One region of the Marinobacter nanhaiticus D15-8W genome, then DNA from elsewhere that is predicted to be linked to it. Evidence: predicted binding sites of a transcription regulator. Region 1 holds the regulator's gene; each other region holds the start of a gene.
The links. The regulator sigma-54, encoded in region 1, starts transcription at its own class of promoters, with help from an activator protein. The targets are predictions, from matches to a motif close to ANTGGCATNNANNTTGCTNT.

Region 2: glnA (glutamate--ammonia ligase) is a predicted target of sigma-54. The motif match lies at 6,363-6,382, and genes of this name have one in related genera.
Region 3: RE428_RS14770 (flagellar hook-length control protein FliK) is a predicted target of sigma-54. The motif match lies at 3,144-3,163, and genes of this name have one in related genera.
Region 4: RE428_RS06895 (PEP-CTERM sorting domain-containing protein) is a predicted target of sigma-54. The motif match lies at 1,566-1,585, and genes of this name have one in related genera.

The regions. Positions count from the first base shown of each region.
Region 1 is NZ_AP028878.1:1,904,905-1,912,800, reverse strand. Features, by position in the region: gene RE428_RS08620 (KpsF/GutQ family sugar-phosphate isomerase) at 1-822, shown strand, start outside; gene RE428_RS08615 (KdsC family phosphatase) at 882-1,430, shown strand; gene lptC (LPS export ABC transporter periplasmic protein LptC) at 1,434-2,024, shown strand; gene lptA (lipopolysaccharide transport periplasmic protein LptA) at 2,002-2,550, shown strand; gene lptB (LPS export ABC transporter ATP-binding protein) at 2,550-3,275, shown strand; gene RE428_RS08595 (hypothetical protein) at 3,314-3,682, shown strand; gene RE428_RS08590 (RNA polymerase factor sigma-54) at 3,779-5,299, shown strand; gene hpf (ribosome hibernation-promoting factor, HPF/YfiA family) at 5,423-5,731, shown strand; gene ptsN (PTS IIA-like nitrogen regulatory protein PtsN) at 5,761-6,228, shown strand; gene rapZ (RNase adapter RapZ) at 6,286-7,176, shown strand; gene RE428_RS08570 (HPr family phosphocarrier protein) at 7,173-7,442, shown strand; gene mgtE (magnesium transporter) at 7,608-7,896, shown strand, end outside.
Region 2 is NZ_AP028878.1:974,240-982,135, forward strand. Features, by position in the region: gene RE428_RS04480 (MFS transporter) at 1-424, shown strand, start outside; gene ssb (single-stranded DNA-binding protein) at 497-1,030, shown strand; gene ntrC (nitrogen regulation protein NR(I)) at 1,148-2,581, opposite strand; gene glnL (nitrogen regulation protein NR(II)) at 2,578-3,648, opposite strand; gene RE428_RS04500 (DUF4124 domain-containing protein) at 4,073-4,618, opposite strand; gene glnA (glutamate--ammonia ligase) at 4,809-6,212, opposite strand; gene typA (translational GTPase TypA) at 6,819-7,896, shown strand, end outside.
Region 3 is NZ_AP028878.1:3,325,678-3,333,573, forward strand. Features, by position in the region: gene fliN (flagellar motor switch protein FliN) at 1-21, opposite strand, end outside; gene fliM (flagellar motor switch protein FliM) at 14-1,012, opposite strand; gene RE428_RS14765 (flagellar basal body-associated FliL family protein) at 1,148-1,648, opposite strand; gene RE428_RS14770 (flagellar hook-length control protein FliK) at 1,859-3,097, opposite strand; gene RE428_RS14775 (Hpt domain-containing protein) at 3,225-3,572, opposite strand; gene RE428_RS14780 (SpoIIE family protein phosphatase) at 3,668-5,410, opposite strand; gene RE428_RS14785 (STAS domain-containing protein) at 5,532-5,837, opposite strand; gene fliJ (flagellar export protein FliJ) at 6,050-6,499, opposite strand; gene fliI (flagellar protein export ATPase FliI) at 6,496-7,896, opposite strand, start outside; gene RE428_RS14800 (flagellar assembly protein FliH) at 7,838-7,896, opposite strand, start outside.
Region 4 is NZ_AP028878.1:1,525,303-1,533,198, reverse strand. Features, by position in the region: gene RE428_RS06900 (methyl-accepting chemotaxis protein) at 1-694, shown strand, start outside; gene RE428_RS06895 (PEP-CTERM sorting domain-containing protein) at 804-1,487, opposite strand; gene RE428_RS06890 (hypothetical protein) at 1,936-2,880, shown strand; gene RE428_RS06885 (ATP-binding protein) at 3,145-3,552, shown strand; gene RE428_RS06880 (NAD-dependent protein deacetylase) at 3,634-4,521, opposite strand; gene RE428_RS06875 (MarR family winged helix-turn-helix transcriptional regulator) at 4,707-5,156, shown strand; gene RE428_RS06870 (organic hydroperoxide resistance protein) at 5,419-5,847, shown strand; gene RE428_RS06865 (DUF6160 family protein) at 5,981-6,787, opposite strand; gene RE428_RS06860 (choice-of-anchor D domain-containing protein) at 6,940-7,896, opposite strand, start outside.

The DNA of each region.
Region 1 (7,896 bases):
ATGGGCAAGTCCGGCCATATCGGCAAGAAGATTGCCGCGACCCTGGCCAGTACCGGCACACCATCCTTTTTCGTGCATCCCGGTGAGGCCAGCCACGGTGATCTGGGCATGATTACCGGCCAGGACGTGGTTCTCGCCATCTCCAATTCCGGTAAGACCAGCGAAGTGCTGACCATTCTGCCCCTGCTCAAGCGCATGGGCGCGCCTCTGATCAGCATGACCGGCGATGCGGAGTCCGTATTGGCCCAGGAAGCGGTGGTCAACCTCGATGTCAGCGTACCGCGTGAAGCCTGCCCATTGAACCTGGCACCGACCAGCAGTACCACGGCTACCCTCGTCATGGGCGATGCCCTGGCGGTGGCCTTGCTCGAGGCGCGAGGTTTCAGCGCTGAAGATTTCGCCTTTTCACACCCCGGTGGCAGCCTGGGCCGTCGCCTGCTGCTCCGGGTTTCCGACATCATGCACACTGGCGACCGTATCCCCCGGGTCTCTACCGACACTCTGCTCAGTGGCGCCTTGCTTGAAATTTCACGCAAGGGCCTGGGCATGACAACGGTCGTAGATGACAACGGCATGATCGTAGGCATCTTCACCGATGGCGACCTGCGCCGCACGCTTGACCGTAATATCGATGTCCGTGTGACGCCGATCAGCGAGGTTATGACTGCCGGGGGACGCAGCATCTACGACGACCAGCTCGCCGCGGAAGCGCTCAAGCTGATGGACGAAGTAAAGATCAATGCACTGCCGGTACTGAACCGTGAAGGACGACTGGTCGGCGCCATCAACATGCACGACTTGCTGCGCGCCGGGGTCATTTGAAGACAGGTGCCGACAGACACCCTAAACGAGACTCAAGAATGACCGTGAAGGACCTCCGAATGGAACGCCCCCTACCCGAGGATTTGATCAGTAAAGCTGCCGGCATCCGCCTACTGGCACTGGATGTCGATGGAGTCATGACCAATGGACAGCTCTACTTCACGGCCCAGGGCGACGAGATGAAAGCCTTTAACATCCTCGACGGCCACGGCATCAAACAGCTTCGACGCAACGGCGTCGAAGTGGCCATCATCACCGGCCGCAACTCCCCGCTGACCGCTCGCCGCGCGCGGGACCTGGGCATACAGCACCTACAACAAGGGCGAGAGGACAAGGAGAGCGCACTGCGCGAGCTATTGCAGGACCTGAATATCCCGGCCGAGTCGGCAGCCTATATGGGCGACGACCTGCCGGACCTGGGCGCCATCATGCTCGCCGGACTGGGCATCACCGTGCCCAACGGCCACTGGTACGTGCGTGAGCAGGCCGACTATTGCACCGAAACTGGCGGCGGCGAAGGCGCCGTCCGGGAAATCTGCGATCTGATCCTGCAGGCACAGAACAAGCTTGCCGACCTGCACCAGACCTATCACGGAAGCGGAGGCTGAGCCATGCTGAGCCGCCTCAACCTCCTCCGACTGCGCTACCTGGGCATCGCTGCCCTTTCGGCGGTGCTGATCGGACTGTTGTGGCAGAGCGACGAGAAAAGCGACGTCGATCCGGCGGCCCAGCTCCGCGGACCCCAGGAACCCGACAGCTTCGTCGTTAATGGCGAGTACCGGTCGTTTGCCGAATCGGGCGAGGTCTCGACCATTATCAGCAGCCCTCGCATCGAGCAGTTCGATGACCAGAACCTGGCCCACATGAACGAGCCCAGGGGCCGCCTTATCGACGTCAGCACCGGTACCCCCTGGACCGTCAGGGCAAACGAGGGCCGCTACCAGCTGGACAGGGATATCATCAGACTCAGTGGCAACGTGGTCATTACCCGCCTCCTCCCCTCCGGTCAGGAGGGCCAACTGGAAACTGAGCATCTCACGCTGGATAACGACGAGCGCATTGTGCACACTGACGCCCCGGTAGTCCTGACCGAACCCCGCGGCATCACCCGGGCAACGGGTATGCAGGCCTGGATCGACGAACGAATCGTGGAACTCAAATCACAGGTGGAAGGACAGTATGACACGCCCTCAAACCGGTAAAGCCCGCATACTCCAAGGACTCCTCGGCGTCGCTCTAGTCATGGTGGGCAGTCACGTGACGGCCTTCGACCTGGACTCGGACAACCCGATCAAGGTGAGCGCCGATAGCGCCCGCCTGGATGACGCTGAGGGTACGGCGGTCTACACCGGCGACGTGGTCGTACGGCAGGATGCTACGGAACTGACCGCCGACCGGGTGGTTTTGTATCGCACCGAAGGTGTACTCGATCGCATCGAAGCGTTCGGACAACCGGCCCACTATACCCAGCCACGCCAGGGCGAAACCCCGAAGACCGATGCAGAAGCCCTGACGATCATCTATGCCGCGGGTGAGAACCGCATCACCTTCGAGAAGCAGGCGGTCATTCGCCAGGAAGGCAACGTCTTCAAAGGCGATCACATCGAATATAATACGGCCAGTCGCGTCGTAGTGGCCGAAGGCGGCCGTGACGCTGACTCGGACGGACGGGTGGAAATGGTCATTCAACCCCGTCAGAGTGAAAGCAACCAGGACGGAGCCAACTGATGGCCATCCTCTGCGCGAGCAACCTGGCGAAGAGCTATAAGCAGGTGAACGTCGTCAAGGATGTTTCCCTGGAAATCCGAAGCGGTGAAATCGTTGGACTCCTTGGCCCCAACGGTGCGGGTAAAACCACCTGCTTCTACATGATCGTGGGCCTGGTGCCGGCCGACCGCGGTCGGGTCACAATAGACGATCGCGACATCACCCCTCTGCCGATGCATGGCCGCGCCCGCGCGGGAATCGGTTACCTGCCACAGGAAGCATCCGTTTTCCGCAAGCTCAGCGTGCGCGACAACATCATGGCGATCCTGGAAACACGCAAGGGTCTGTCCCGTGCTGATCGTGAGAGCCGCCTGAAAAACCTGCTGGAAGAGTTTCACATTACCCATATTCGTGACAGCCTCGGGATGGCCCTTTCGGGGGGAGAGCGAAGGCGGGTGGAGATAGCCCGGGCATTGGCCATGGAGCCGGCCTTTATCCTGCTGGATGAACCCTTCGCCGGGGTGGATCCGATTTCTGTCAGCGACATCAAGCAGATCATTCGCCATTTGCGGGACAAAGGCATCGGCGTCCTGATTACAGATCATAACGTGCGTGAGACCCTCGATATCTGCGAAAATGCCTATATCGTCAGTGGCGGGCACATCATTGCCTCCGGACATGCGGACGATATCCTGGCCAACCAGCAGGTGAAGGAAGTCTACCTGGGGAACGAATTTCGCTTATAAGATTCGTTTTGGGATTACTGGTAACACCGACTGGATTGATGCAAACAGCGATATTGAAAAAGAACGTAGCGCTGAAAAGCCCAGTATTTGAAAACGCAGTCCTTGAAAAATCAGCCTCTGACAAAGAAGTTCTGATGAAAGAGGGGCTGAAAAGAAAAAAGCGCTCACAGGTCGAGTTGCGAATTGACGGCGCCGCGAATTGCCTGATCCTGCAAACAGCCGGACTGGCGCATATTCCTGTGAAAACGCTACACTCAAAGCATGGTCGCCCGGGCACGGGCTCAAACACCGGCGGCCATAACGTTGTCATCTGCACACCCATGGCAGTAAACTTCGGCAAAGAATTTGCTTGTAGAACCGGGTCGCTACTTTGCAGCAACCATATCAATGCCCTATGCAATGCCTAATAATTGAGGGCGCGGCTTGGTTCGGCAAAAAATTAACCGCCGATAGCGCGGAGCCTCTGAAAAGCTCCAAAGGGTGACGGGACTAATTCAATGGTAATGAAAGCTTCGCTCCAGCTTAAGCTGGGTCAGCAGCTCACCATGACACCACAATTGCAGCAGGCCATTCGCCTCCTGCAGCTGTCGACGCTGGATCTACAACAGGAGATCCAGCAGGCTCTTGAATCCAACCCCATGCTCGAGAACTCCGAGGAAGAAGAAGGCTCGGACAACTCGACTGATTCCGAGAGCAACGCCGACGGCACCGAAGTAAAGGATCAGGACGACACCCGTTCGCAACAGGAAGACGGTAACTGGGACGAATCCGGCGACGATCAGGACTGGTCAGCCGACAATGAGCAGGACATCCCGGACGATCTGCCGGTCGATACCGCCTGGGACGATATCTACCAGTCTGCACCAGCGTCAGCGTCCCGCGGTGACGACGAAGACGACACTGACTTCGAGTCGCGTAATTCCCCGACGGAAACCCTGCAGGACCACCTACTCTGGCAATTGAACCTGACACCCATGAGCGATCGCGATCGGGCAATTGCGCATGCATTGCTGGATTCCGTCGATACGCGCGGTTATCTGGTCACCAGTCTTGAGGACATCCACACCGGCCTGCTGGACGAGACCGACGAGGACCCGCTGGAAATGGACGAGGTTGAAGCGGTGCTACGCCGACTGCAGCACTTCGACCCGCCCGGCGTTTTTGCCCGGGACCTGCAGGAATGCCTGCTGATCCAGCTCAACCAGTTCCCAGCAGAAACGCCCTGGCTGCCCCAGGCCCGCCTGGTAGTAAGTCATTACATCAACTTGCTGGGCAACCGCGATTACGCCCAACTCCTGCGTCGCAGCCGGTTGACCGAAGAACAGCTGAAGGCGGTTCTGGCGCTGATTCAGACCCTGGATCCGCGTCCGGGCGACATCCTCGACCAAGCCGAGCCCGACTATGTGGTCCCGGACGTGGTCGTCAGCAAATCCAAGGGGCGTTGGCGCGTCGAACTGAATCCGGAAATTGCGCCCCGTATTCGGGTTAACGCCGGCTATGCGGCGCTGATCCGCCGGGCAGACAACAGTGCAGAGAACACCTACCTGCGCGACCAGCTTCAGGAAGCCAAGTGGTTCATCAAGAGTCTGCAGAGCCGCAACGAAACCCTGCTAAAGGTAGCGACCCGTATCGTCGAGCATCAGCAGGGCTTCCTGGATCACGGCGAGGAAGCAATGAAGCCGCTGATCCTGTCGGATATAGCCCAGGCGGTGAGCATGCACGAATCGACGATATCCCGGGTAACGACCCAGAAGTACATGCACACACCACGGGGCATTTTCGAGCTCAAATATTTCTTCTCGAGTCATGTCAGTACCAACGAAGGCGGGGAGTGTTCGTCCACTGCAATCCGTGCCATGATCAAGAAACTGGTAGCGGCAGAAACACCAAAGAAGCCGCTTAGCGACAGCAAGATTGCCGCTTTGCTCGGCGATCAGGGCATCAACGTCGCCCGAAGGACGGTAGCGAAGTATCGCGAAGCGATGCACATTCCACCGTCCAACGAACGCAAACGACTGGTATGAGGGACTGCTGCTCCAATGAGTGAGCGGCTGCGAGGGCATTATTTCTGGCGTCCGCCGTCCGCGACGGGCTCAACACCGGAGACCTTCCGGGCCTCCGGGCATGTCGACAAGTAGGAGAAGCCTATGCAACTCAATATGTCAGGTCACCATGTCGAATTGACTCCCTCCCTGAAGGACTATGTGTCAGAAAAGTTCGAGAAACTCGAACGCCATTTCGACCATATCAGTAACTGTCAGGTGACCCTGTCCGTGGTGAAGCTCCGCCATACCGCCGAAGCCACCCTCCACGTCGTCGGCGGCGAGGTTCACGCAAAGGCTCAAGACGAAGATATGTATGCAGCGATTGATTCGCTTGTAGACAAGCTTGATCGGCAGATCCTGAAGCACAAGGAGAAGACGGTCGATCGAATGCACGGCGCGGCCAGTCGCTAGCCGTTTCATCAAGGAAAAGCATTCCATCCATGACGGAAACACCTTTAACCATCCAGTCCATCCTGGTACCCGAGCTCACCCTTTGCGGTGTCTCGGGCACCAGCAAGAAGCGCATCCTGGAGCTGATCGCCGAGCACATTGCTCGGCGCTACCCAGAGCTCGAGGAAACCCAGATCTTCAACAACCTGGTTTCCCGCGAGCGCTTGGGCAGCACCGGTATTGGCCAAGGCATCGCTATCCCTCACTGTCGCCTCGAAGGCTGCACCCAGGTCATTGGCGCCCTGTTGACGCTTGAGGAAGGCGTTGCCTTCGACGCTATCGACAACCAACCGGTTGATCTGCTCTTCGTGCTGATCGTACCCAAGGAGGCGACGAGCGAGCACCTTGAGCTGCTCAGTCAGCTGGCCGAGAAATTCAATGAACGCGCTTTCTGCGAGCGATTGCGTCGGTGCGAGAACGCGACCCAGCTCTATGAGGCCATGACGCAGTCGGACTAAACGGTAAAACAGGCGGCGGTCGCGACGCCGGATCCGGACAGGGCATTAAGGCTCACCATGAAACTGATCATCGTTAGCGGTCGCTCAGGCTCCGGAAAGAGCACGGCCCTCCACGTGCTGGAAGACCTGGGTTTCTACTGCATCGACAACCTGCCCATTGGCCTGCTGTTCCCGCTAACCGAGGAAGCCAGCCAGGCCTCGCCACGCAAGTTGCGCAATATTGCGGTGAGCATCGATGCCCGCAACCTGGCAGGCGAGATTGCCAACTTCGAATCCATGCACGAACGTCTGCAGAACGCCAAGCTCAAGGTTGAGATCATCTTCCTCGACGCGACTGACCAGGCGTTGTTACAACGTTTCCATGCAACCCGACGTAAACACCCGCTGAGCGATGATCGTACGTCGCTACGTGAAGCGATCACCGGCGAGAAACGTTTATTGGAGCCCCTGGCCCGCCTCGCCGACCTCTACATCGACACCACCGAACTCTCGATGTACGAGCTGCGAGACATGGTCAAGCAGCGGATTGTCGGCCGAAGGGAACAGGAACTGGCGCTGCTGTTCCAATCCTTCGGCTTCAAGCACGGCGTGCCAGTAGATTCGGATTATGTATTCGATGTGCGCTGCCTCCCCAACCCCTACTGGGACCCCAACCTGCGCAGGTTCACCGGCGTGGATCCCGAGGTCAAGGCATTCCTTGAGCAGCAGCCGGCGACACAGCATATGCTGGATGATATCAAGCGCTTCCTCGAATCCTGGCTACCCGCTTTCCGCGAAAGCAACCGCAGCTACATGACCATCTCGATCGGCTGCACCGGCGGCCAGCATCGCTCGGTCTATATGTGCGAACAGCTCGGCAGTTACTTCGAAAGTCACTACAGCAATGTCCAGGTTCGTCACACCGAGCTTCCTCACCTGCAAACCAAGCCCGCTCAGGACGCCACATGATCCGTGAGCCCATCACTATCATCAACAAACTCGGCCTCCACGCCAGGGCAGCGGCCAAGCTGGTCAGCACCGCATCGGAATTCGAAAGTCGCGTACTGGTTGCGAAAGAAGGCCGCGAAGTGGATGGCAAGAGCATCATGTCCGTCATGATGCTGGCCGCAAGTTGCGGAACCCAGATCGAACTGGTAATTGATGGGTCGGATGAGAACCAGGCCAGGGATGCGCTCGTAAACCTGATCAACGACTATTTTGGCGAAGGCGGGTGACAGGCCAGGGAGCCCAGCGGCTGTCGGTGGAATTCACCTACACTGATTTCTCACGTCTGCAACGTAAGTCCGCTATAATAAATCAGTTTCTTGAGCGGTAACCCCCGGGGAGCCAGTTATTTGCTCCCATCCCCACCGCCGTTATCCCGATTTCGTGGGTGATTCATGTCCGATGCACTCGAAAACAGCCAGGCCCGGCAGCGCCTCCGTACGCTTGGAGAAGCGCTGGATAGCGGCGCCCTGCAGCAGGTCGCCAGGATTCTCAATGGCGGCCTGAGTCCGAGTGATATCGCCCATCTTTTAGAATCGTCTCCGCCACGCCAGCGCGCCCTGCTGTGGAACCTGGTGGACAAGAGTCTGGAGGGGGAAGTCCTCCAGTACCTGAGCGACGATATCCGAAGCTACTTCCTGAGCAAGCTGAACGCCCAGGAACTGGCTACCATCATCGAGGACT
Region 2 (7,896 bases), 930 kb from region 1:
TAACCTGCTGGAGGCCTGCCTGCCCTCACTGATCAGCAAAGAGTCGCCGGCGGCGGCTAAAGGCACAGCGATGGGTGTCTACTCGACCTCACAGTTCTTTGGCGCGTTTGTCGGCGGCACCCTTGGTGGTACGCTGCTGGAGCAATCCGGCGTCGAGGCCGTATTCGTCCTGATGGTCAGCGTGTTGCTGATCTGGCTGGGGCTGGCATTGACGATGAAGCGACCGAGTCACGCGTCAAGTTTCATGGTACAGTTGGTCGATGTTAACGGGCGTGGCGTGAAGGTCATCGACGATGCCTTGCGTGGCGTGCCCGGAGTCGAGGATGTGGTGATCCTGGTGGATGCCGACGCCGCTTACCTCAAGGTGGACTACCGGCAATTTGACGCAGCAAGCCTGGAACAGTTTGCCTTCGTCAGGCCCTGAACGCATAACTGAGTGAATTCCAGAAGCCGACCAGGGATGGTGGGTGAAAAGAGACTATTTTGGGAGTCGAACATGGCAAGAGGCGTAAACAAGGTCATCCTGATCGGTAACCTGGGCAACGATCCGGAAACCCGCTACACCCCTAACGGCAACGCCGTCACCAACCTGAACCTGGCGACGGACGAAAGTTACAAGGATCGTCAGACTGGCCAGATGGTGCCCAAGACCGAGTGGCACCGCGTGGTCATGTTCGGCAAGATCGCCGAGGTCGCAGGACAATACCTGCGGAAGGGCTCCAAGGTCTACATCGAGGGTAAGCTACAGACCCGAAAGTGGCAGGGGCAGGACGGTCAGGATCGTTACACCACCGAAATCGTAGTGGACATCAACGGCCAGATGCAGATGCTCGACAGCCGCGGTGCCGGTGGCGACAACGCCGGCATGAATCAAGGGGCGCCATCCAGGCCTCAACAGCAGCCGGCCTACGGTAACCAGGGCCAGGGAGGCGGATCCTCAGGCGGTTACAGCCAGCCGCCGGCCCAGAACCAGGGCGGCGGTGGTATGCCCGAGCCGGTCGACGACTTCGACGACGATATCCCGTTCTAGGCGGCTCTGGTTTAGCTTTTCCTGTCGCATAAAAGCCCCAATTTTTTGGGGCTTTTATTTGGCCATGATGGCGCCCTGACGGAAACTCCGGCCAGCCGTCAGAGGGGGCCATCCGTTTCAGTCCTCATCATCCTCGGATTGACCGTCCCCCATTCCCAGTTCCTTGATCTTCCGGGTCAGCGTATTGCGGCCCCAGCCAAGCAATACTGCGGCGTCCCGACGGCGGCCGCCGGTATGCTTGAGAGCGGTCTCGATCATCACCTGCTCAAATTCAGGCACGGCTGTGTCCAGGATGCCCTGTTTGCCGCGCTTGAGTTCCTGTTCCGCCCAGGCCCGCAGGCCTTCCTGCCAGGTCTGACCGGTAGGTGGGGTATCGGCCTGATCGAGCAGTTCCGGCGGCAGGTCACTGACATGGATCTCTCGACCGCTGGCCATGACGGTGAGCCAGCGGCAGGTATTTTCGAGCTGGCGGACGTTACCCGGCCAGGGCAGGGTGGTGAGGTATTCTTCCGCTTCCGGGCGCAGGAGCTTGGGTTCAACTGAGAGCTCCAGGGCGGCGCGCTTGAGGAAGTGGCGCATCAGGCGCGGAATGTCCTCGCGGCGTTCGGACAGGCGCGGCAAGTGGACGCGGATAACGTTCAGGCGATGGAAAAGGTCTTCCCGGAAAGTGCCGGCCTGAACCAGTTTTTCCAGGTTCTGGTGCGTCGCCGCGATGATCCGCACGTCCACCTTGATTGGCGTTGTACCGCCTACACGGTAAAACTCGCCATCGGCCAGGACTCGCAGCAGCCGGGTCTGGGTATCCGCTGGCATGTCCCCGATCTCGTCCAGGAACAGGGTGCCGCCGTTGGATTGTTCGAAGCGGCCTTGACGGGCAGCACCGGCGCCGGTGAATGCTCCTTTCTCGTGGCCAAACAGTTCGGACTCGATCAGGTCCTTCGGAATCGCCGCCATGTTGAGCGCGATAAACGGGTGACTCGCCCGCGGACTGTGATTGTGCAGGGCCTGGGCGACCAGTTCCTTACCCGTTCCGCTTTCCCCATTGATCAGTACCGTAATGTTGGAATGTGACAACCGTCCAATGGCACGGAAGACCTCCTGCATGGCCGGTGCTTCGCCGATGATTTCGGTGTGGCGCTGCGTGGACTCCGCTTGTGGCTCAGAGGTCGCCCGGCGCTCACGGCTGTGATCGACCGCGCGCTTGACCAGCTCGACGGCATCATCCACATCGAACGGCTTGGGCAGGTATTCGAAGGCACCGGTCTGGTAGCTGGCGACGGCGCTTTCGAGGTCTGAATGCGCGGTCATGATGATCACCGGGATATCGGGGTGATCGTGCACGATCTGCGAGAGCAGGGCGATACCATCGATGCCAGGCATGCGAATGTCGCTGATGATGGCGTCGGGCTGCTCTCGGTCGAGGCGCATCATGATGCCCTCGCCGCTCTCGAAAACCCGTGGCTGCATGTTGGCCTGTGACAGGGCCCGTTCCAGGACCCAGCGAATACTCCGATCATCGTCAATTATCCAGACGTTGGCCGATTGGCTCATGCTTTCAGCTCCAGAGGCAGGAAAATGATGAAATCGGTGCAGCCGGGGACACTCTCGCATTCAACGAGCCCCTGGTGTTGACCGATGATGCTTTGCGTAATCGATAGGCCCAGGCCTGTTCCGTTGGCCCGGCCACTGATCATGGGGTAAAAAATGTTCTGCAACAGATCCGGCGGGATGCCCGGTCCGTTGTCCTCGATGTCGACCCGGCACACTAACCGGTAACGTCGGTGGCCGATGGTGAATTGGCGTAGCGCCCGGGTTCGGAACGTGATGCAGGGCGACTCTTCGGAGACATGGTCGGCGGCTGCTTCCATGGCATTGCGGGCGACATTCAGGAACGCCTGGATCAGCTGCTCCTTATCGCCCTGGAACTCAGGGAGGCTAGGGTCGTAATCCCGTTCCAACCGAACTCGCCCTTTGCTCTCCGCCTCCAGCAGTGTACGGACCCGTTCCAACACCTCATGGATGTTGGTGGACTGGAACTGCGGCGCCTTGTTGGGGCCAAGCATTCGGTCCACCAGGCTCCGCAGGCGATCGGCTTCGTCGATAATTACCCGCGTGTATTCCTTCTGGTTTTCGTCGGTCAACTCACGGTCAAGGAGTTGCGCTGCTCCCCGGATGCCGCCGAGGGGGTTCTTGATCTCGTGTGCCATGCCGCGTACCAGGATTCGGGTGGTCTCCTGTTGGGTCAGCATGTCCTCTTCACGGGTGATGCGCAGCAAACGATCACGAGGCTGGAGTTCCAGCAGTAGCGAATTCGAGTCTGCACCAATATTGGACACCGAATAGTCGACCGTAAACCGCGAACCTGAGAGCAGGGTGAATTCGGCTTCCCGCTTGGTGAACGGCTGGCCAGTACGCGCGGCGTCATGCAGGGTCTCGAAGGCTTCCTCGGAGCCGGTAAACAAGCTCGCCAGGTTCGTGCCCACAATGCGTGAACCGCTGGCTTCCAGCAGGTATTCAGCGGCCGCGTTGATGTATTCGATCGTCAGGTTGCTATCCAGCACCAGCGTCGCGGTCGTCAGATGATCCAGTATTTGTCTGTAGACAATATTCTTCGACATGTTGTCCCTCGCGTTCGATGCGGTAACTGCAAAAAGCGAACCAGTTGTGAACCCCCACGAACGATCTGCGCTTTTTTGGTTAGCAGGTGGCTGGGGCCTGGATATTGGGCTCCGAAACTGCCCAATTTCGGCGCAGCCTACGCCTGGAAAGTAGACATATGTGCCAGATGAATATTTTATTGGGCTTATATATCGCTGTTTTTAATGGATATCTAAAGTTTGCCTACGCTAGGGCGCAAAAAGTGGCGACTGTTGTAAAAAACCGTATGCGCGCTAAGGCCGTTCACCAGCTTGAGGCGCGATAGATCGAGAGATCGAGAGCGCCCCGCTTTTGTTCGAATGGTAGAGGTATTTTGGTGCTCAAGCACCAACTTGGTGCAATAGAGGTCGGAGCTCTTCCTGAGAGCTCCGGCAGGCGGCGGGATTAATTCAGGACAGAAGGGCGGTGGATGGTAAAGCTGATGCTCTGGCCCGGCTGGATAATGCGCCCCTGGCCATCGACGATATTTACCGAAGCTTCGTGGGTACCCCGATAGACATTGTTAACCGAGAACTGCCCCGAAGCATTCTGGCCGATAGGCTGGCCATCAAGAGAGACTTCGAACAGGTGGCCCTGGCGCAATGCTGGCTGGCTGCTGACTGAAAAGGTGACATCGCCGCTGCCGCTATGGAACGCACTGTTGTCTTCAGGAGCCACAAAGCCGACTTTACCGTAAGGCTGGCTCGTTTGCTGATCCCGGTCTTCGTTGCGCCGATTGCGCTCGACGATCTCGCGGACCTGATCGGCCTTCGGCAGGGTAACGGTAGTAACCGGCTTGACGTCGATGGCTTCACCGCCATCCAGTGGCTCATCCGAATAGGTGACGTTGCCCTGGGCATCCACACGCTTGTACACCTCGGCCTGGGCTACGGTACAGGTCATCGTACCGGACAGCGCGACAACGCCGAGTAGAGCGACAATTCGTTTCACGGGAGACTCCCTTCTGCTTCTGGTTTCCTGATTATTGACGGTGCTTTGGCAGCATTGCAACACCTGCTTGTATCTTCAGCGTTACGCGTTGTTCAACTCTCGCGAGATTTTCGCAGGGCACAAAAAAGCCCCGCAATTGCGGGGCTCGGTCTGGTATGCCAATCAACTGCCCGGGGCAGTGTTCCGGCTTTTACACAGAGTAGTAAAGTTCGAACTCGACCGGGTGCGTGGTCATGTTCAGACGCTCGACTTCGCCGCGCTTCAGATCGATGTAGCCTGCGATCATGTCCTCGGTGAAGACACCGCCACGGGTCAGGAACTCGTGGTCCTTTTCCAGTGTATCCAGGGCTTCCTGGAAGGTTTCACACACCGTCGGGATGTTCAGCGCTTCTTCCTTCGGCAGATCGTACAGGTCCTTGTCCATGGCATCGCCCGGGTGGATCTTGTTCTGGATGCCGTCAAGGCCGGCCATCAGCATGGCAGCGAACGCCAGGTACGGGTTGGCAGACGGATCCGGGAAGCGAACTTCGATACGACGCGCTTTCGGGCTGCTCACATAAGGAATGCGGATGGAAGCGGAGCGGTTACGGGCGGAGTAGGCCAGCATAACCGGTGCTTCGAAGCCTGGTACCAGACGCTTGTAGCTGTTGGTCGACGCGTTGGTGAACGCGTTGATGGTCTTGGCGTGCTTGATGATACCGCCGATGTAGTACAGGGCCGTCTCGCTGAGGCCAGCGTAGCCGTCACCGGCGAAGACGTTTTTGCCATCCTTGTTCAGGGACATGTGTACGTGCATGCCAGAACCGTTGTCGCCAACGACAGGCTTGGGCATGAAGGTCGCGGTCTTGCCGTAGGCGTGGGCGACGTTGTGCACACAGTACTTGAGGATCTGGACCTCGTCGGCCTTTTTGGTCAGGGTGTTGGCGCCAACGCCGATTTCACACTGGCCAGCGGTGCCCACTTCGTGGTGGTGCACTTCGATTTCAAGGCCCATGGACTCCATGGCTGCACACATGGCGCCACGCAGGTCGTGCAGGCTATCGACCGGCGGCACCGGGAAGTAGCCGCCTTTAACGCCCGGACGGTGACCGATGTTGTTGCGTTCGAAGTCTTCGCCGGAAACCCACGCCGCTTCTTCGGAGTAGAGTTCGTACATCGCGCCCTTCATGTCGACATTCCAGCGGGCGGAGTCGAATACGAAGAACTCGGGCTCCGGACCGAACAGGGCGCCATCGGCAATGCCGGTGGACTTCAGGTATTCCTCGGCGCGACGGGCAACAGAGCGCGGGTCACGCTCGTAGCCTTGCATGGTGGTCGGCTCGACGATGTCGCAGGTGAGGTTCAGGGTGGTTTCTTCGGTGAACGGATCGATAACGCCCGTGGAGTCGTCCGGCATCAGGATCATGTCGGATTCATTGATGCCTTTCCAGCCGGCGATGGAAGAACCATCGAACATCTTGCCGTCAGTAAAGAAATCTTCGTCGATCTCGCTGGAAGGCAGTGTCACGTGCTGTTCCTTGCCGCGGCTGTCGGTAAACCGCAGGTCAATCCACTTCACTTCGTGTTCTTTGATCAGGTCAAGCGTCTTGGACATTACGCATACTCCGTCAGTTTATGTCTTTTATGGAGCCGGCTCGGCTGAACTGCGGCGAAACAGCCTGTTCAGCGTCCGATTCATTCGACAGGCGCAGGGCAGCTTATCAAATGTGCTGCGGCAGTGCCTGCAAATTCGGCTGCAAACAGCTAAGCAAAGCGCTTGCCAACATCCTTGATTCGGTCGATGGTGGTGCAGAGTGAGCATTTACAGGGCGGATAACAACGACAGCATTGGAGCATTAGCGCGATGATAGTGCGCAGAATGCGCTATAACGGTGCAATAAAGTGATTAACGCACCATAATGGTTCTAAACTTGGAGGCCAAGTCTGTTGGGCTTGAGATCATCGGGTTTGAGCTAAGCAAAGCGTGTGATCAAAATGTGATGGCCCTTGTACCGCTGATCACAATTTGAACGTAGTTACTCCAGGCGGTTTTCGATATACTGCGCGCGCCCAAAGTCTGCCTGGGCGCCAGGCAGTCCTGAAATGGAGCCCTCGAGCTCCCTAACCCGAACATTTCCCGATTTGAGATGGCATGCCGCGCGGGCTTCCTGCGCGCCTATCAGGCCTTTCTCAGGTCAGACGCATGCCGCAGGATTTATTTGTGATCGAAAAACGCCGAAATATCGCCATCATTGCTCACGTCGACCATGGCAAGACCACGCTGGTCGACAAGCTGCTGGAGCAGTCCGGTACCCTGGACCGCAAATCCAGCGGCGCCGAGCGGATCATGGACTCCAACGATCAGGAGAAAGAGCGGGGCATCACCATTCTCGCCAAGAACACTGCGATCCGCTGGAACGAATACCAGATCAACATCGTCGACACCCCGGGTCACGCCGACTTCGGCGGTGAGGTTGAGCGGGTGATGTCCATGGTGGACTCGGTGCTGTTGTTGGTCGATGCCGTCGACGGCCCGATGCCGCAAACCCGCTTCGTCACCCAGAAGGCGTTCGATCGTGGGCTGAAGCCGATCGTCGTCGTCAACAAGGTTGATCGTCCCGGCGCCCGTCCGGACTGGGTCATCAACGAAGTCTTCGATCTTTTTGATCGCCTGGGTGCGACCGACGAGCAACTGGATTTTCCAATTGTCTACGCCTCGGCATTGAATGGCATTGCCGGTCCGGAAGCGGATCAGTTGGCGGATGACATGACGCCGCTGTTCGAAGCGATTACCCAGCACGTACCGGCGCCAGACGTTGATCTCAATGCGCCGTTCCAGATGCAGATCTCCCAGCTCGATTACGACAGCTACGTGGGCGTTATCGGTATCGGCCGCATTACCCGCGGCAAGCTGCGCCCGGGCCAACAGGTATCGGTCATCGATCGCCACGACAAGAAACGCAACGCCAAGGTGCTTGAGGTTAAAGGCTTCCATGGCCTGCAGCGCGTACCGGTGGAAGAAGCCAGCGCCGGCGATATCGTCTGTATCAGCGGTATCAGCGAGCTGTTCATCTCCGACACCCTGTGCGATCCCCAAAATGCCGAGCGCCTTCCGGCGCTGACGGTGGACGAACCGACTGTAAGTATGACTTTCCAGGTCAACGACTCGCCGTTTGCCGGAAAGGAAGGCAAGTTCGTTACCAGTCGTAATATCAAGGAGCGCCTTGAAAAAGAGCTGCTGCATAACGTGGCTCTCCGTGTTGTGCAGGGAGAGACCTCCGAAAAATTCAAGGTCTCCG
Region 3 (7,896 bases), 1.4 Mb from region 1:
TTTGTTCTGGTCTTCAGCCATGCCTGTTCACCTTGAATTGCTTCTTTACTTTGGGACGCGTAGCACGCTCGGTGACCCGTAGCGCCAGGTTGCCGTCCCGGGTACCCAGTTGGGCCTTGTAGATGGGGATGCCGTTAGCCGTCATGGTGAGGTCGCCCTCCAGCTCGATCGGAATAACGTCACCGGCCTTGAGCTTCGCCACCTCTCGCAGGGACATCCGGCGTCGACACACGGTTGCGTTGACGGGTACATTGACCGCCTTGATGTCTTCCTGCAAGGCGTTGACCCAGCGCTCGTCCACTTCGTCGATATCGCTCTGCACACCTGCGTCGAGCACGTCGCGTATGGGCTCTATCATGGAATACGGCAACGCCATATGCAGCTCGCCGCCGCCTCCGTCCAGCTCGATATGGAAGGTGCTGATCACCACCACTTCACTCGGGCTGACGATATTCGCCATGGCCGGATTCACTTCAGAGTTTATGTACTCGAATTCCACTTTGAGCACCGCGTTCCAGGCTTCCCGCATATCCTGAAAAACCTGGTTCAGCATCATCTGCACGATGCGGGTTTCGGTGGGCGTGAACTCCCGCCCCTCTATCTTGGCGTGGCGGCCTTCACCACCGAAGAAGTTATCAACCAGCTTGAACACCAGCTTGGCGTCCAGGATAAACAGGCCGGTGCCCCGCAGGGGACGCATCTTCACCAGGTTGAGACTGGTAGGCACATAAAGGGTGTGGATGTACTCGCCAAACTTCATGATCTGTACGCCGCCAGTGGAGACGTCCGCGTTGCGGCGCAGCAGGTTGAACAAACTGATACGGGTGTAGCGGGCGAAACGCTCGTTGATCATCTCGAGGGTCGGCATCCGCCCGCGGACGATGCGGTCCTGGCTCGCCAGGTCATACGATTTGACGCCCGCCTCGTCTGCATCGTCGTAGGTGTCGATGTCACCGTCGTCGACGCCGTGCAACAGCGCGTCGATTTCGTCTTGTGACAGTAAGTCCTGCATACCTGTAATCCGACCTCGATGGTTGCCCGGTGGACGACCGGATGGATGGCATCGCCGGTTTATGTGCCCGGCCCTGCCGCAGTTCTCTTCAAAACGTTATTGTCTCAAACAATCTCTTCACGACACTCGCAAAATCTACTGCAATACGAAATTCTCGAACAGGATACTGTCAATCGGTTCGGCGCTTTCCTGTTCCAATACCGTGTTGACGGTGGCCAGCGCCTCATCGAGCAGCTTCTGCTTGCCCTCGGGGGTCTGCATGGCCTGGAAATCCTGCGCGCCGAACAATGTCAGCAGACGACTGCGAATCAGGGGCATATGGGTCTGCGCGGCGTCGAGCGCCGCCTGATTGCGACTCTGCAGGGCGACGAAAATCTGCATGTAGCGCTGTCGCCCGTCCGTGGATAGGGTGACGATAAACGGCTTGTCGATGGAATAGTAGAGACTGGGCGTGAACGCTTCCTCAGCCGCAGCTTCGGAATCGTCTTCTTGCGCTGCACCGTCATCGGATTTCAGGAACCAGAGGGTGCCTGCAACCGACAGCGCGACGGCCAGCACGATAATGACGACCAGGCCAATAATGAGTTTGAGTTTACCCTTCTTGCCCGCAGGCGCCTGCTCCGAATTTTCTGCCATAGTCCACAACAGTCAGTTTATTGTCATCGCACGAATACGCCCGGATCTTGAGCAAGAACCAGGCCAGTCTGAAAAGACCAGCCCGTATCTCCGGCCACCGGGAGCCGCAGTCTACCCATCGTTCCAGACACGTTGATAAAACAGAAGTTTAGCGTCTGTACCGAAAGACATAAACCACGGTCTGCCGGGTCAGCGATTCACAGTGCCTGATCAGGCGTAGAGATCCACCTCGCCACGCCAGCTCAAGTCCAGGCTTCCCCCCGCCAAAGGTTCGTCCACGACCTCAAGTTCAGCGTCGGCACCTCGACCATAACCACGACCGCCGGAGCCTCCTTCTTCAGCCAAATCCTGCTGCGCCCCCTGATCCGAGGATTCGGCGGAAACCTCGAATTTCTCCAGGTTGAGACCATTCTCCTGAAGCATATCCCGCAGGCGGTGGCCGTTGAGTTCAAGCTGATCACGTACGGCTGAATGGGTAGCGTGGACCGTCACATGCGCCTGGTCGTGCTGAACCTGAACGCGCACCTCGAGCGGACCGAGATCCGGCGGCGTGATATGGATTTCCGCCGCAGACATGCGCTGACTGGTCAGCCAGGCGAGCTTACCGGCGACCTTTTCGCCCCACTGCGCGTGCTGGACCGGCAACTCCACGCTGGTGGAGTAGCTCTTCAGCGTAGCCATGGACTCGCGCCCTTCCAAACCGCGCTGCAAGGCCGTTGCAGGGTTCTGCTGGGACGATGTCTCGCCACTACCCTGGAAACGGGCCAACTGGCCCGAAAAATCCACGGCCTTGCCGTCCGCGCCTAAAGCGGTCTTCCCCGCCAGCAATCCTAATTGTTCGCCCTTCATGCCCAGCAGCGAGTCTCCGCTACCGGCACCTGCACCCTGTTGCTGAGGCTGCATCATCAACTTGTCCAACACCGTACCCGATGTGGGCGGTAGCCCGGTACCCTTTGCGTTGGCGCCGACAGTCAGACCGTTCACGGCCTGAGCTCCCGTTTCCTGCTGGCCAGGTACCGAGAACAGCATCGGCAGTACTTCATCACCGGTCACGCTGTCCTGCTCGGCGGCCTGCTCTCCTGCTGCACCACTCTTGTTGTCAGAGGCATTGTCGTCAGCGCTTCCTCGGTTGGAGCCCTGGCCGCCAGACGTATTATCCTCTGCCTTTGCAGTCTCTGGCCTCTCTTCAGCCTTATCCGCATGTTCCGACTGCTTGGCTCGGCTTTCTTCCAGCCGGTCCTGCTCGGCCTGCCGGCTGGCTACGCGGTTGTCTTCGGCGCGTTGATCGGCGCGATCCTGCCGCGCCTCTTTCCGCTCCAATCGCGCCTTTTCACGGGCGGATACCTCGTCAAACCGCTCCGCCGAACGCTCACTTTCCGACGTAGAGCCTTGACGCTCAATCGATTTTTCAGGTGTGGGTGACACGGGCGTCAGCACCATTCCAGACATGGCAACCCCTTGCCGCTTGGGCTTAGATCAAACAGTTAACGGGGTTACAGCAATATAGGTGCCAAATTGCGGGATAGCGGGTGCGGAAGCATCGCGGTGAAGAGCTGCGACCTTCGTAGCGGCGAACCTATCGAACCAGTGTTCTCTCGAGCAGTTGTCGAACCATGGAGAATTCGCTCTGGATATCGTCCAGAATATGCACGGCCTCATCGAGCCTTTCTTCCTTCCCAGCCAGCTCGGCATCCCCGCACAAAGCCCCGAGGCGCGGGGCCCCGATGTTGATGCAGCTACCCTTGAAGCTATGGGCAGATTTGGTGAAGCTTTCCGCGTCCCGCTCCTGCAACGAGGCACGTAGCGTATCGACCCGCTGGCTGGAGTCACTCAGGTAAGTCCGGATCAATACATCAAACTCATCCTCCATGACTTCCCGGAGCTCCGCCAGGGCTTCGTCATCAAGATGTGGTTTGTCGTTCATGATCGTCTCCTTACAGATTGCCTAGCGCGGGTCGTAATATGCATTCAGCTCAGGCGGCACATGTCTGCTACAGGCTCACCTCAATAGACTTCACGTCAGGCCAGGCTTGGCGGTTCCCTGGAATCGATCGTCCAACGGTAAACCACTTCAACCTCGTTCCCTCTTCCCTGGTGAGTCAGCGACTCGCAGAGCTGATGGAGCAACGCCAGGCCACGACCAGCGTAACCGTCCTGTCTCAAGGAGGACAATCCTCCGTCAGTATAGTCAAAGCCACTTCCGCTATCGCTGCAGTACACTTTGAGTACGCCGCCCTTGTCACCGGTCTCGTGTTCCAGGCGAAAACGTACCGCATCTTCCCTGTCGGCGCTACGCAATCGCCGTTCCCGCTCGGCGTAGTAGCGGCCGAAGCCTTCCGGAGAGCTCTTCCAACTCGAGGGCAACTCAAGCACCCCGTGCTCCAGGGCATTGGTATAGAGTTCTGAGAGGATAGTGTAGATCTCGCCACTGCGACGGCGCAGGCCAGGGACTTCCATGCAGATATGCAGCAGTAATGGCAGGGGATTGAAATGCGAGAGGGTTTCTCCCGATACCTCATATTCACAAGTCCAGCGGGACGGACCACTGAGCGCCGACTGGGTCACTCGTAGCGGCAATTCTTCCAGTACATTCGAGGCGACCACATCCACCGAGACCAGGGTCAGGTCATCCCGGATTTCCTCCGAGCCGGTAAATGTCCGGATAGCTGCCAGCACGGCTTCGAGCGGCGTCTCGTCTTCAGCCCTGGTTTCGAGCACGTCAGCCAACCGCGCCTCGCCGAACATTTCTCCCATGGCGTTGGTCGCTTCCGGAACACCGTCGGTGACGAACAGCACCGTGTCCCCCTCTTCTATCTTTGCCGTGTCCACCTCGGCGGAAAAACGATCGCCGGACACGACGCCCAGCGGCAGGTGCCGCGACGGCATGCGAAGCGGGCCATGGTTATGGCGCATCAGGAAACCGCCCGGCAGGCCGCCGTTCCAGAAGGTCAGGTTGCCCAGGTGAAAATCAAGCTCAAGGAAAGCGGCGCAGCAGAACATATCGGTGGGTAGGATGCGCCAAAGCTTCTGATTGATCTCCCGAAGGATGTCGCCAATCAGGAAACCCTTGCTGGTCATGCCGTAGAAGATTTCCGCGACCGGCATGGCACCGATAGCGGCGGGCAAACCGTGGCCGGTAAAATCGCCGATCAGGATGTTCATGCCACCGGATGGGCGGGGGCAGGCGAAAAGCACATCACCGTTGAATACCGACAGGGGCGAGGCGTGATAGCGGATGTTGGGCGCATCGAGGCAGCCAGTATGGGCGATATTGTCAAAAACCCGGCGGGCAATGGTCTGCTCTTTCACCAGCTGTTCGTTGCGGTCCCGGATTAGGTCGCGCTGTCGGCTCAGCGTGCCGTGCATCAACCGCATACGATTGAAGGCATTGATCTTGGCTTCGATAATGACGCGATTGTATGGCTTCGAGAGGAAGTCATCGCCACCGGCTTCGAGACAGCGGGCCAGGGCATCGGCATCGGAGAGAGAGGTCAGGAAAATGATCGGCACCAGCTCTTCACCAGCCAATGCCTTGATATGGCGCGCAGCCTCCATACCGTCCATGCCAGGCATCATCACGTCCAGCAGGACAATTTGGGGCTTGAAGCTTCGAAAGCTCTCGACGGCCTCAACCCCGTCGGCCGCCGTCATCACGTCATGGCCCTGACGGCGGACCATCGTTTTCAGGATCAGGCGATCGCTTTCGCTGTCGTCGGCAATCAGGATGCGAAGAGGCTGCGCATCCGTATCCGCGTCGTCCAAGACAAAGCTTCTCCGTTCTGCTTGTGTTATGCCGCTATCGTCGCCACTTTGGCGCTCTTCATCGTGGCGACTGCTGGCTGGAAAGCTCTATTGGCCCAAAAGCTCTGGTTGAAAGATAATTCTACTTGATAGAGAAAAGTTGCTCGAAATTTGAAATACTGAGAATGCGCCGGACATCATTATTACAGTTCTCAATCCGGACCCGACCTGCATCTCCGCCAGCATAGTCCCTCAGTAACAGCAGCATGCCCAGGGCTGAACTGTCCAGATAGGTGGTGTCCGACATATCGATGACATAGTCGCTCACCTCCTGGTCGCCATGTTCGTACGCGTCGCGGAAACTCTGGTGAGAGCTGAAGTCGAATCGTCCCTCGATACTGATAATCAGCGTGCGTCCGTCCTCACTTCGCCGCGTGTGGATTGCCATGCGGTGTCCTCCATCGATGCCTCAGCCTGTGGTTTTGGAAAAAAGAGTAACTGGGATTATCCGTTCGTTCTTGCCGAATTGTCGGGCGGATGATCCGTCCAGGTAAGCCAGAAAATTTCCAACCACTCCCTGGAAAGGTTATTTTTGTTTATCCCCGGTTTGAGGATAGCTAAAACTGCGGGAAATGCATTCGCAAACTGCCCAAAGCGCTATTAATTCAAGCGCCGCCGGGCATGTATCCTGTTGGCCGCTTCGTCCAGGGCCTTTTGCTCACGCTTGTCCTGATCACGTTGCTCCTGAGCGCGGCAGGCCTCGATATGTCGGACCATACCCTGCTTGCGTTCATAGGCCGCACGCCAGGCCTCCCGAGCCTTCTCGAAGCTGACAGCGGCGCGCTGCGCCTGCTTCTCCTCCGCCAGGATAGCCTGGTCGAGCTGGGCAATGAACGCCTGCCAGCCCTGCAGTCGACTCACCGACACCACCCCTTGCTGCCCCTGCCGCATCTGATTGCGGTAATCGGCCTGATATTGACGCAAGGAATCCAACTGCTGTTGGTGGTGTTGCAGCTGCTGACGGGCCTTGTTCATAACATCCAGCGCCTCATCTTCCTTACGCTGCTCCAGGTCGAGGACGACTTTCAGGCGTTCGGACCGCGGCTTCATGCACCACCCTTCTGCTCACCGGTGTCGGGCCTGGACTTGCGGTCCGGCAGAACCCCTTTCAATCGCTCGACGCTATCCTGATAGGGCGCGCTTTCCTTCAAGCCCTGCTGCAGGAACCCGCGCATACTGTCGATGCGTTCGATTGCGTAGTCCGTCAACGGATCCGAGCCCTTGACGTAAGCACCTACGCTGATGAGATCCCGCGCCTGCTGGTAGCGGGCAAAGATCTGCTTGAATTCCTGGGCCTTACGGAAATGCTCCTGACTGGTGACCTGCGGCATAACCCGGCTGACCGAAGCTTCGACATCGATGGCCGGATAGTGCCCCTCCTCCGCGAGACTACGTGACAGCACGATATGACCGTCGAGAATGGCGCGGGCGGCATCGGCGATGGGATCCTGTTGATCATCGCCTTCAGTCAGGACGGTATAGAATGCGGTGATCGAACCGCCACCCGGCTTGCCGTTGCCGGTGCGCTCCACCAACTGGGGCAGTTTGGCAAAGACGGACGGCGGATAACCTTTGGTGGCCGGCGGTTCGCCCACAGCCAGGGCGATTTCCCGCTGGGCCTGGGCATAACGGGTCAGGGAATCCATGAGCAAAAGCACGCGCTTACCCTGGTCCCGAAAATATTCGGCGATGCGCGTGGTCAACATGGCAGCGCGCAGTCGCATCAGCGGCGAGTCGTCGGCGGGAGATGCCACCACAACGGAGCGTGCCAGACCTTCCTCACCCAGGATGTCCTCAATGAACTCCTTGACCTCACGCCCACGCTCGCCGATGAGGCCGACGACCGTGATGTCGGCATCGGTGAAACGGGTCATCATCCCCAGCAGCATACTCTTGCCCACACCGCTCCCGGCAAACAGGCCCAGGCGCTGCCCCTGGCCGACCGTAAGGAGGGAGTTGATGGCGCGGATCCCCACATCCAGCGACTGGCGTACGGGCGCACGGTGCAGCGGATTGATGATGGCACCGGACAACCCTACCTGCACCTCTGCCCGCAACGGCCCACCGCCGTCGAGCGGCACGCCGGACCCATTGACAACCCGGCCGAGCAACTCCGGCCCCACAGGCACGCGACTGGCAGAAGACAACGGCACTACCCGAGCGCCGGGACGAAGGCCTTCGATGGCGGTAAGCGGCATCAGGTAGACCCGGTCATCCTCGAAACCGACGACTTCGGCCTCGACACTGCCCACCCCCTGACCGTGGATCACACACCGGTCGCCTACCACCATAGGGCAACCTACGCACTCGAGCGTCAGACCCACCATGCGAGTAAGACGACCGGAGAGTTCCGGTTCCAGTTTGGAGGGAAGGTAATCCTGTAGGCGGTTAATCCGTTCCGCGAGACTGCTCGTCACGGTGCTCCTCCGGGTTATCGCTACCCGTGT
Region 4 (7,896 bases), 380 kb from region 1:
GATCCAGCAGATTTCCGGCAATGCCAATGAAGTGGAAAGCGCCGCTTCCGATGCCGATCGCCTCGCCCGGGACGGCGGTGCGACCATTGGCCAGGCCCAGGCAGCGGTCAATCAGTTGTCTGAGGAAATCGAGGATACGGCGAGCAGTATCAGCGCCCTGGCGAAAAAATCCGACGATATCCAGCAAGTGCTGGACGTCATCCATGCGGTCACCGAACAAACCAATCTGCTGGCACTGAATGCGGCTATCGAAGCGGCTCGCGCCGGCGAACACGGGCGGGGTTTCTCGGTGGTCGCGGATGAAGTGCGTCAACTGGCTCGTCGCAGCGCGGAATCGGCAGACCAGATCAGGGGCATGATCGAAGGCTTCGTGACCGAGTCAAAAGCGGCGGTAGAGCGCATGAAGACCTCACAGAACCGGTCCGGCGAAACGGTCGAACGGATCAACCATGCGACCACCGCACTGCGCACAATCGAGAGTTCGGTGGGTACGATCCACGATCAGGTCACACAGATTGCGACGGCGTCGGAGCAACAAAGTCAGGTTGCCGAGGAAATCAATCGCAATATCGTGCGAATCGTTGAAGCCGCCCAGCGCAGCGATACTGGAACAATCCAAACCAACGAAGCCAGCGAGGAGTTGGCTCGCCTGGGCGAAAACCTGCGCGAATTGGTGGGTCAGTTCCGGGTCTAGTGGAAACAGGCAAAGAGGGGCGGAACTGGATCAGTTTTTTGGAACCCAGAAAAGCGCCGACCCGCAGGATGCGGGTCGGAGCACAAGTTACGGATCTCGGGTATGTCGCTTAGGATTTGCGACGGGCAGCAGCACCCATGCCCAACAGACCCATACCGAACAATGCGAGGGTACCTGGCTCGGGCACCGCTTCCACGTCGGTCAGACCAACGACTAGGTCGTTGTAGTCACGGTCGCCAGCTTCCTGGTCTTCGAAGGCAACGACCAGGTTGGAGCCGAACAGGCCTTCACCTGAGGTACCGACGGTATCGTATATCAGGGCCGGATCGAAGCCATCGTTCATCTCCGGATCTGAGTAGTACTTGTTACCGTCGCCGTTGTCGATATAGAAGCCGAAGGTAGAACCCACTTCAGCAGATTCCTCGGTGGTCAGGTTCGTGGCCTCACCGGTAGCGAGGTCGAACGAAATGGTAACGCCGGTGTTGACGTCAGTTCCACCGGTGAAGAGTGAAAGCTCTTCGCCTGTGTTTTGGTCATAGATACCGAATGAGTTACCGCTTGCCAGGTTGGCATACTCGGCTAGAAGAGTGACGTTGCTATCGTCGAGATCGCCGTCGGTATCCGTGAGTGTAACGTAGCTCGCATACGTATCGCTGTACTGACCTTCGGAAACGTCGGCGAATACCTGATCGCCGTCGTCTGACTCCAGATCAGCCAGATCCGTTGGCATAGCAGCGACACTGCCTGCAGCGAACATAAATACGGAACCTGCGAGTAGCTTCTTTGCGAACATACATGTCCTCCTGGACTTTACTTCCTACTGAATATCCCTCGCCGACGAAACGTCTGTAACGAGGCATGCACCCCCTGCAACGCAATGTCGATGCCAACCCGGGCGAATACGCGTCTCAGGCCTTTCTGAAACATCCTTAATATTCAATTTGTTAAAAGAGAAAACACATCGATTAAAATGACACACTGTATTTAACTGCCTGTTTTGGGCACAAAATTACCCAAACACTCTACTCGGCCTTAAACATACGTTAAGTCAATAGGTTAGAGGCCTGTTAAATTAACCGTCCAAAGCCCGTTAAATATTCTGACAGCCACACATCCAACTGGACGGTATAACCGTTTAAGGACCTAAAATGTGTCGACAGGTTCGGGCGGAAGACCGTCATCGGAGGTAGCCCTCTACCGGTCCACCGGCCGGCTTCGCCGTACAGTTAATAGTGAGACCTATGCTGAGCATCACCACATCTGGTCGGCGTGTCCGGCTCATCTACATCGCAATCACCGTGGTTCTGCTACCCCTGTTTTTCGTGGGGGGCCCCGACTGGACTTCCGGGCCGTTATTCAAGGCGGCCTGGAACCTTGGCCACATCATCTTCTTTGCGCTACTGATGCTTGCGGTACAGCCCCAGCAGTGGTTTTCTGGCTGGCGGCTATGGCTGGTCGTTTCGGCAGTGGTTATCGTCGTGGGCGTGGCCATCGAATGGCTGCAGGGCAACGTCGGACGGCAAAGCGACTGGCATGATATCTTTCGCAACCTGATCGGCACCTGGCTGGCCCTGGCGTGGATGAAGCGACCCAGCCCGAACACGCGCAAGGCCATTACGCGCTGGGTCCTGCGTATTACCGCCGTCGTACTGCTGGTGGTCGAGCTCAAGGCGGTGGCCGATGTCGCCCAGTTGCAATATCGCATCAACCACCAATTGCCTACCCTCTATGATTTCAGCGCAACCGAACCGTTGCTGTTCTGGCGCGGCAACGTGCATCGCACACGGGAACACGTCTCGGGAGACGATTTCAGCCTGCGCATCGACCTGGGTACCAACTTCTATGCTGGTGCCGCCCTCGATAACCTGCCCGAGGACTGGCGGGAATACGACATGCTCCAGGTGGCGCTCTACAATCCGGGATCGACACCGCTGGAGATGACCTTACGCATCAATGACGTCGTGCACGATCGCAGCAAGAGTTCGTACAGCGATCGCTATAATACGCGGCTACCGCTGGAGCCAGGATTGAACCGCTTCCGTATCCCACTCGACGAAGTGCGCAACGCCCCGAAAAGCCGCACGATGGACATGCATGAGATCCGCAGGCTGGTCATCTTCACCACCCAGCTCAAGCAACCGCGGCAAATTTTCCTTCTCCAGCTAGCCCTGGACCGGTCGAACTGAAGTTCCATTGGGAGACGCGGCGAACCTGCAGGTTGATCTGTGTAAATGCGCGGGCGGCTACCGTCTGCAGAATGATTCTCTACAATAGAGAACATCGAATGGATTGAGATTTTCAACAATCAATGCTGTTCGAGAATGGCAGTAAACTGACATCGCGTATCCTGAACAAGTCGGCCGCCTGAAAGATTCCATAGAGCGACGTTTCCCGCAGCCGACATCCCAGTTGACCAGCTTTACAGGAAGAGAGCTGATATCCAGACGACCATGACGACAACCAACCTGAGTTTCCAACTTTCCGACGCCAACGAATTACCCACCGCCCTCAACTGGCTCACAGGCCATTTTTCCGAAGCTGGGGCCGACGCCAGTGTGAATGCTGAACTGAAGCGCCTGCTGGACATCGAGGTTAACCACCTGTTCCACCACCATGCCGACGAGCCCCGGCGGGTCGAGATGCATGTGGAACTGGAGCTAGACCGTGGACAGGTGTGCGTTAGGCTGATCGACAACGGCCAACCCTACAATCCGCTGCAGAACGGCAGTGGGGGCAGCGCACTTACCGGGAACGCCAGCAGCCAATCGCTGGTAGAAGCACTCTCGGACGAGCAGGTGTACTACAGGCGCCACGAGCAAAACATCCTGGTGCTAACAAGGCACTTTCCAGCAGTCTGAGGTGGCTCAAGACCGCATGAAACTACTTCAAATCGAATAAGTCGCTGTCCGGCCGGACCAGGCGTTCCAGCCGGATATTGTCTACAACACGTCCAGGGCCACCTTCAGGGTTTCCCCGATACGTGCGTTGAGCTTGAGGCTCACCAGGTCGTCGGCACGGGTTCGCCCCAGGTTGAGTGTTGCCATGGGCTTACCCCACTCCCTGGCGTAACGGCAAAAGCGGAAGCCGGAATACACCATGAGCGAGGAGCCAATTACCAGCAGGCCGTCACTCTCCTTGAGCGTATCCAGAGCCGTCGTCACCCGTTGTTTGGGCACGAAATCCCCAAAGAAAACCACATCCGGTTTGAGAATACCGTCGCACCTCGGGCAGTTCGCAACCCGGAAGTCGCTGAAATCAACCTCGAGATCTGCATCGCCGTCGGGCGCAGTCGTGGCCTTATAGTGGCGAAAGGCGGGGTTCAGGTCACTGCAGCGATCATGCACTTCATCCCGCGCGCAGCGGTAGCCGCAGCTCATGCAGACGACCTGATCGGCGCGCCCGTGCAGGTCCAATACGGCGTTGGCACCCGCACGTTGATGCAAGCGGTCGACGTTCTGGGTCACGACCAGTCGCGAGTGGGAGCGGTGCTCCAGTTCCGCCAATTGGAAGTGAGCCGGATTGGGCTGGGCATTGCGCATCACCGGCCAGCCAATGAGGCTGCGCCCCCAGTAGCGGCGGCGTACGTCATCCTCCGTCATGAAGGCCTGGTGCTGTACAGGCTGCTTACGCTTCCAGGCGCCCTCCCCGTCACGGTAATCGGGAATCCCGGAATCGGTACTAACGCCGGCACCAGTGAGCACCAGCAGGTTGGGGTGGCGGTGGATAAACTCAGCCAGCCTTGCGCCCGCCTCTTCAGGTTGGTGCAACTCAAGGGGCGGAAGCCCAGCGGCCGTGGAACGGATTCTCGATGCGGTAACGTCTGGCATAGTCCTTACTTTAGTGATCCGTTTGTGCCACGCCAAGGGCGCTTGTCAGCTATCGCATCGGTACATGCCCCTAGTATGCAAGCGATATGGTCCGCAGCCCGCACTGGGTGCCGTGGTCCGACAAAGCTTGGCTTCCCGTTAGTTTGCGCGATAAATTACCGCCATCAATCCCTCGGGAGCCCGTAATGAGCCAAAACGACGACTGTGCCGAACTCCAGCTGGAAAACCAGCTCTGCTTCGCCCTTCATTCCACGTCATTGATGATGACCAAGGTCTACAAACCCTTTCTCAAGGCTTTGGGCCTGACCTACCCCCAATACTTAGCGATGCTGGTGCTTTGGGAAAACGACGGCCTCACGGTGGGCGAAATGAGCCGGAAACTTCTTACTGACCCGGGTTCCCTGACGCCCCTGCTGAAAAGACTCGAAGCAGAAGGGGCGATCAAGCGTACCCGTCGATCGACGGACGAGCGCGTGGTCGAATTACGCCTTACGCCCGAAGGTAAGGCCATGCGTGAAATAGCCCGGACTATACCCAGCTGTATTGCCGGCGCCAGCGACCGAAGCTTCGAGCGCCTGATGGCGCTGAGAGACGAACTCGTTGCGCTACGAGAGGAATTGCGTAAGTCGCTTTAGCAACAGGCAAACGGCATATCAAAGGAAAACCCTCCTGTTGTAGTTCGGGGTTCGTTAAACCCCGTTATCTCCTCGCTCAATTACCCTCATTAAAATTTAACTTGCGCACAAGATAATTAGCGACTAGCTTGATCATGTAGTTAGCGCGCAATATATTTGCGAGCAATATTGTTCTGGCCTTTTTATGCTTTGCGGTGTCGTGTCCGGCAGCAGTCGCTTCCGGGACATGGACTTCATTTAACAGAACCAAAGGAGAAGAGATATGTCGCTCGAGAAAGTAGCCTATCGTGCATACGCTGAAGCCACTGGCGGTCGGGACGGCCGAGCCGTTTCCTCTGATGGCGTACTGGACGTAGCACTGACCACGCCCAAAGAACTCGGCGGTTCCGGCGGCGAAGGCACCAATCCTGAGCAGCTGTTTGCAGCGGGTTATTCAGCCTGTTTTATCGGTGCCATGAAGTTCGTGGCCGGCCGTGACAAGCTGCCGATGCCGAAGGATGCCTCCATTGAGGGCGCTGTAGGTATCGGGCCGACCGATACAGGCTTCGGAATCGAAGTGGAACTGCGCATCAGTCTCCCGGGTATGGATGACGACCAGGCCAAGGAATTGATCGACAAGGCCCATATCGTATGCCCCTATTCCAACGCTACCCGTGGAAACATCGACGTCACCCTTACCCGGGTCGATTGATCGCAGGATTTTCACACTTCGGGTATCGAAAAAATGCCCCCGTCCGGTTTCCGGATGGGGGCGCAAGTGTTCAGGCCTGGCTTGGGGTTAGGGACGGATTGGATTTAAAGCATCGGTTTTCATCCGATGCGTCTCAGTGGCCATAGATGCGCATCTGCGTATCCTGAATCGACAGGTCATCCAGCGCCATGGAGCCGATGGATGTACCGCCTACCAGCACACCGCCGATGTTCATGTCGGCGTCGAAAGTCTCGATATCCACGGCAAGGCTGTCTACACCGGCCGCGTTCGGTGCCTTGTAGACATCCATTTCAGCCACTGCGCCAAGGCTGACGATATTCGGGTTATCGTCGTAGCCTGCACCGGTCAGTTCCAGGTCACGGATACCGACGGCCAGGAAGGGCACGTCGACATCCATGTCGTCGATGGCGAAACGGGTGCGCAGGTTGAGATTGTCAGTTTCGGTGTCCACGCGAATCTTGAACTCGGTGAACAGGCCCTCGATCGACAGGTTGTCCATCAACAACGTACTGTCGGTATCGCCCCTCAGTTCCCAGGCGCCCGTGCGTACCGCGAAGTCGATCGGGGACCCGAAGAGCGGAAAGATGTCGATCGCGGCATCACCGTCCTCGAGCACATCGATGTTCATCTTGATATTGTCGATCAGATCCGTGGCTTCGTTGGGGATGGCAAAACCCAGTTCGGAGAACATGTCGTCGCGCCCAGCGCCGCCGACGAAGATATCGCTGACCGCCAGCGTGCCTTCATCGACGTAGCGGAATTCGCCGATGTTGACCTGGGTTTCCAGTTCGATGGTCACACCCGCCTGGCCGGTAATACCGCCCATCGCGGAGTCGTCCAGCGCCTTCAGTTCCGCCTGCGCCATCAGGGGCAGTCCGGAAACAGCCAGCGCCAGGGCTGTCGTTTTCAGGCTTTTCATGGTCGTGTTCCTTCTTTGTTGTTGGTCTTTTGTTGCTTGTTCGGAGAACGTTTGTCGTTATTGTCGGTTATCCCCCCAAAGGCGCAGCCCCGGAGGACAGGGCACCCAGAGGGGGAGCCGGGCGCCCCGGTACAGGGCACCCGGCAACATCCTTAGAGGTTCGGAGTCAAGGAGAGATTGATCTCGTTACCGTCACCTGCCAGGAACAGGTTGAGGATGTCGGTCAGACCGCCGCAGTTCTCCAGGGGCGGCAGTGCATAGGTGCCGGTGAGGTTGCCACCTTCAGCCGGCTTGAAGGTTTCGCCTTCAGGCGACTGCATGCTGATAGTGACTGGATCCATAGTCTGGCACTGGTCGCCACCGCCGATTGGCAACTTGAAACCAAACAGGTTGATGGTGACCTTGGGTACCTTGACGATCAGCTTCGACTCGGCCGTCAGCGTGCCGTTATTCAGGGTGCCCGTCGTCTGCTCCACCGGCTCGAACTCGACGTTCGCCGTGGCCTTGAGCTTCCTGAAGAACTTGAGCACCTGGAACGAGCCCTGGGTCGGCTCAATGTTCAGGTCCGCCGTGTACATACCGGTTGCCAGCTCCAGTACCGCGTCGATCGTGCCGTTGAGCGGCAGTGTGCTGTCAGACGCGTTGATGTAAGTGGAACCTTCGAGATCCAACAGGAAGTCGACGGTGCCGCTGCTGCCGTCATCACCCTCGCCGCTCAGCGGAACGGTCAGGCTCGCGGTATCCGGATCGTCGGACTCGATGACCAGTTCAGCCGCGCCCGCGTCGGCGGAGGCCGGTGTATAGGTCACAGTGACCGCACAGCTCGCGTCAGGCGCCACCGTGGCACAGTCGTTAGTCTGCATGAATTCGCTGGTCGCACCGTTGATGTTGATCGCAGCGATGTTCAGGGCAGCGGCACCGGTGTTGGAGACAGTGACGGTCTGCTCTGCTGTGGTACCGACCTGCACGGCGCCGAAGCTGACTTCCTCCGGTGAAGTGGCAATGTTCGGTGTCGCCATGGTGTAGCTGGTACCGGTCAGTTGCAGTTCCACGCTCGGGCTTTCAGGATCGGTGGACGCCACGGTCAGCGTTGCGGACTGCTCGCCGTC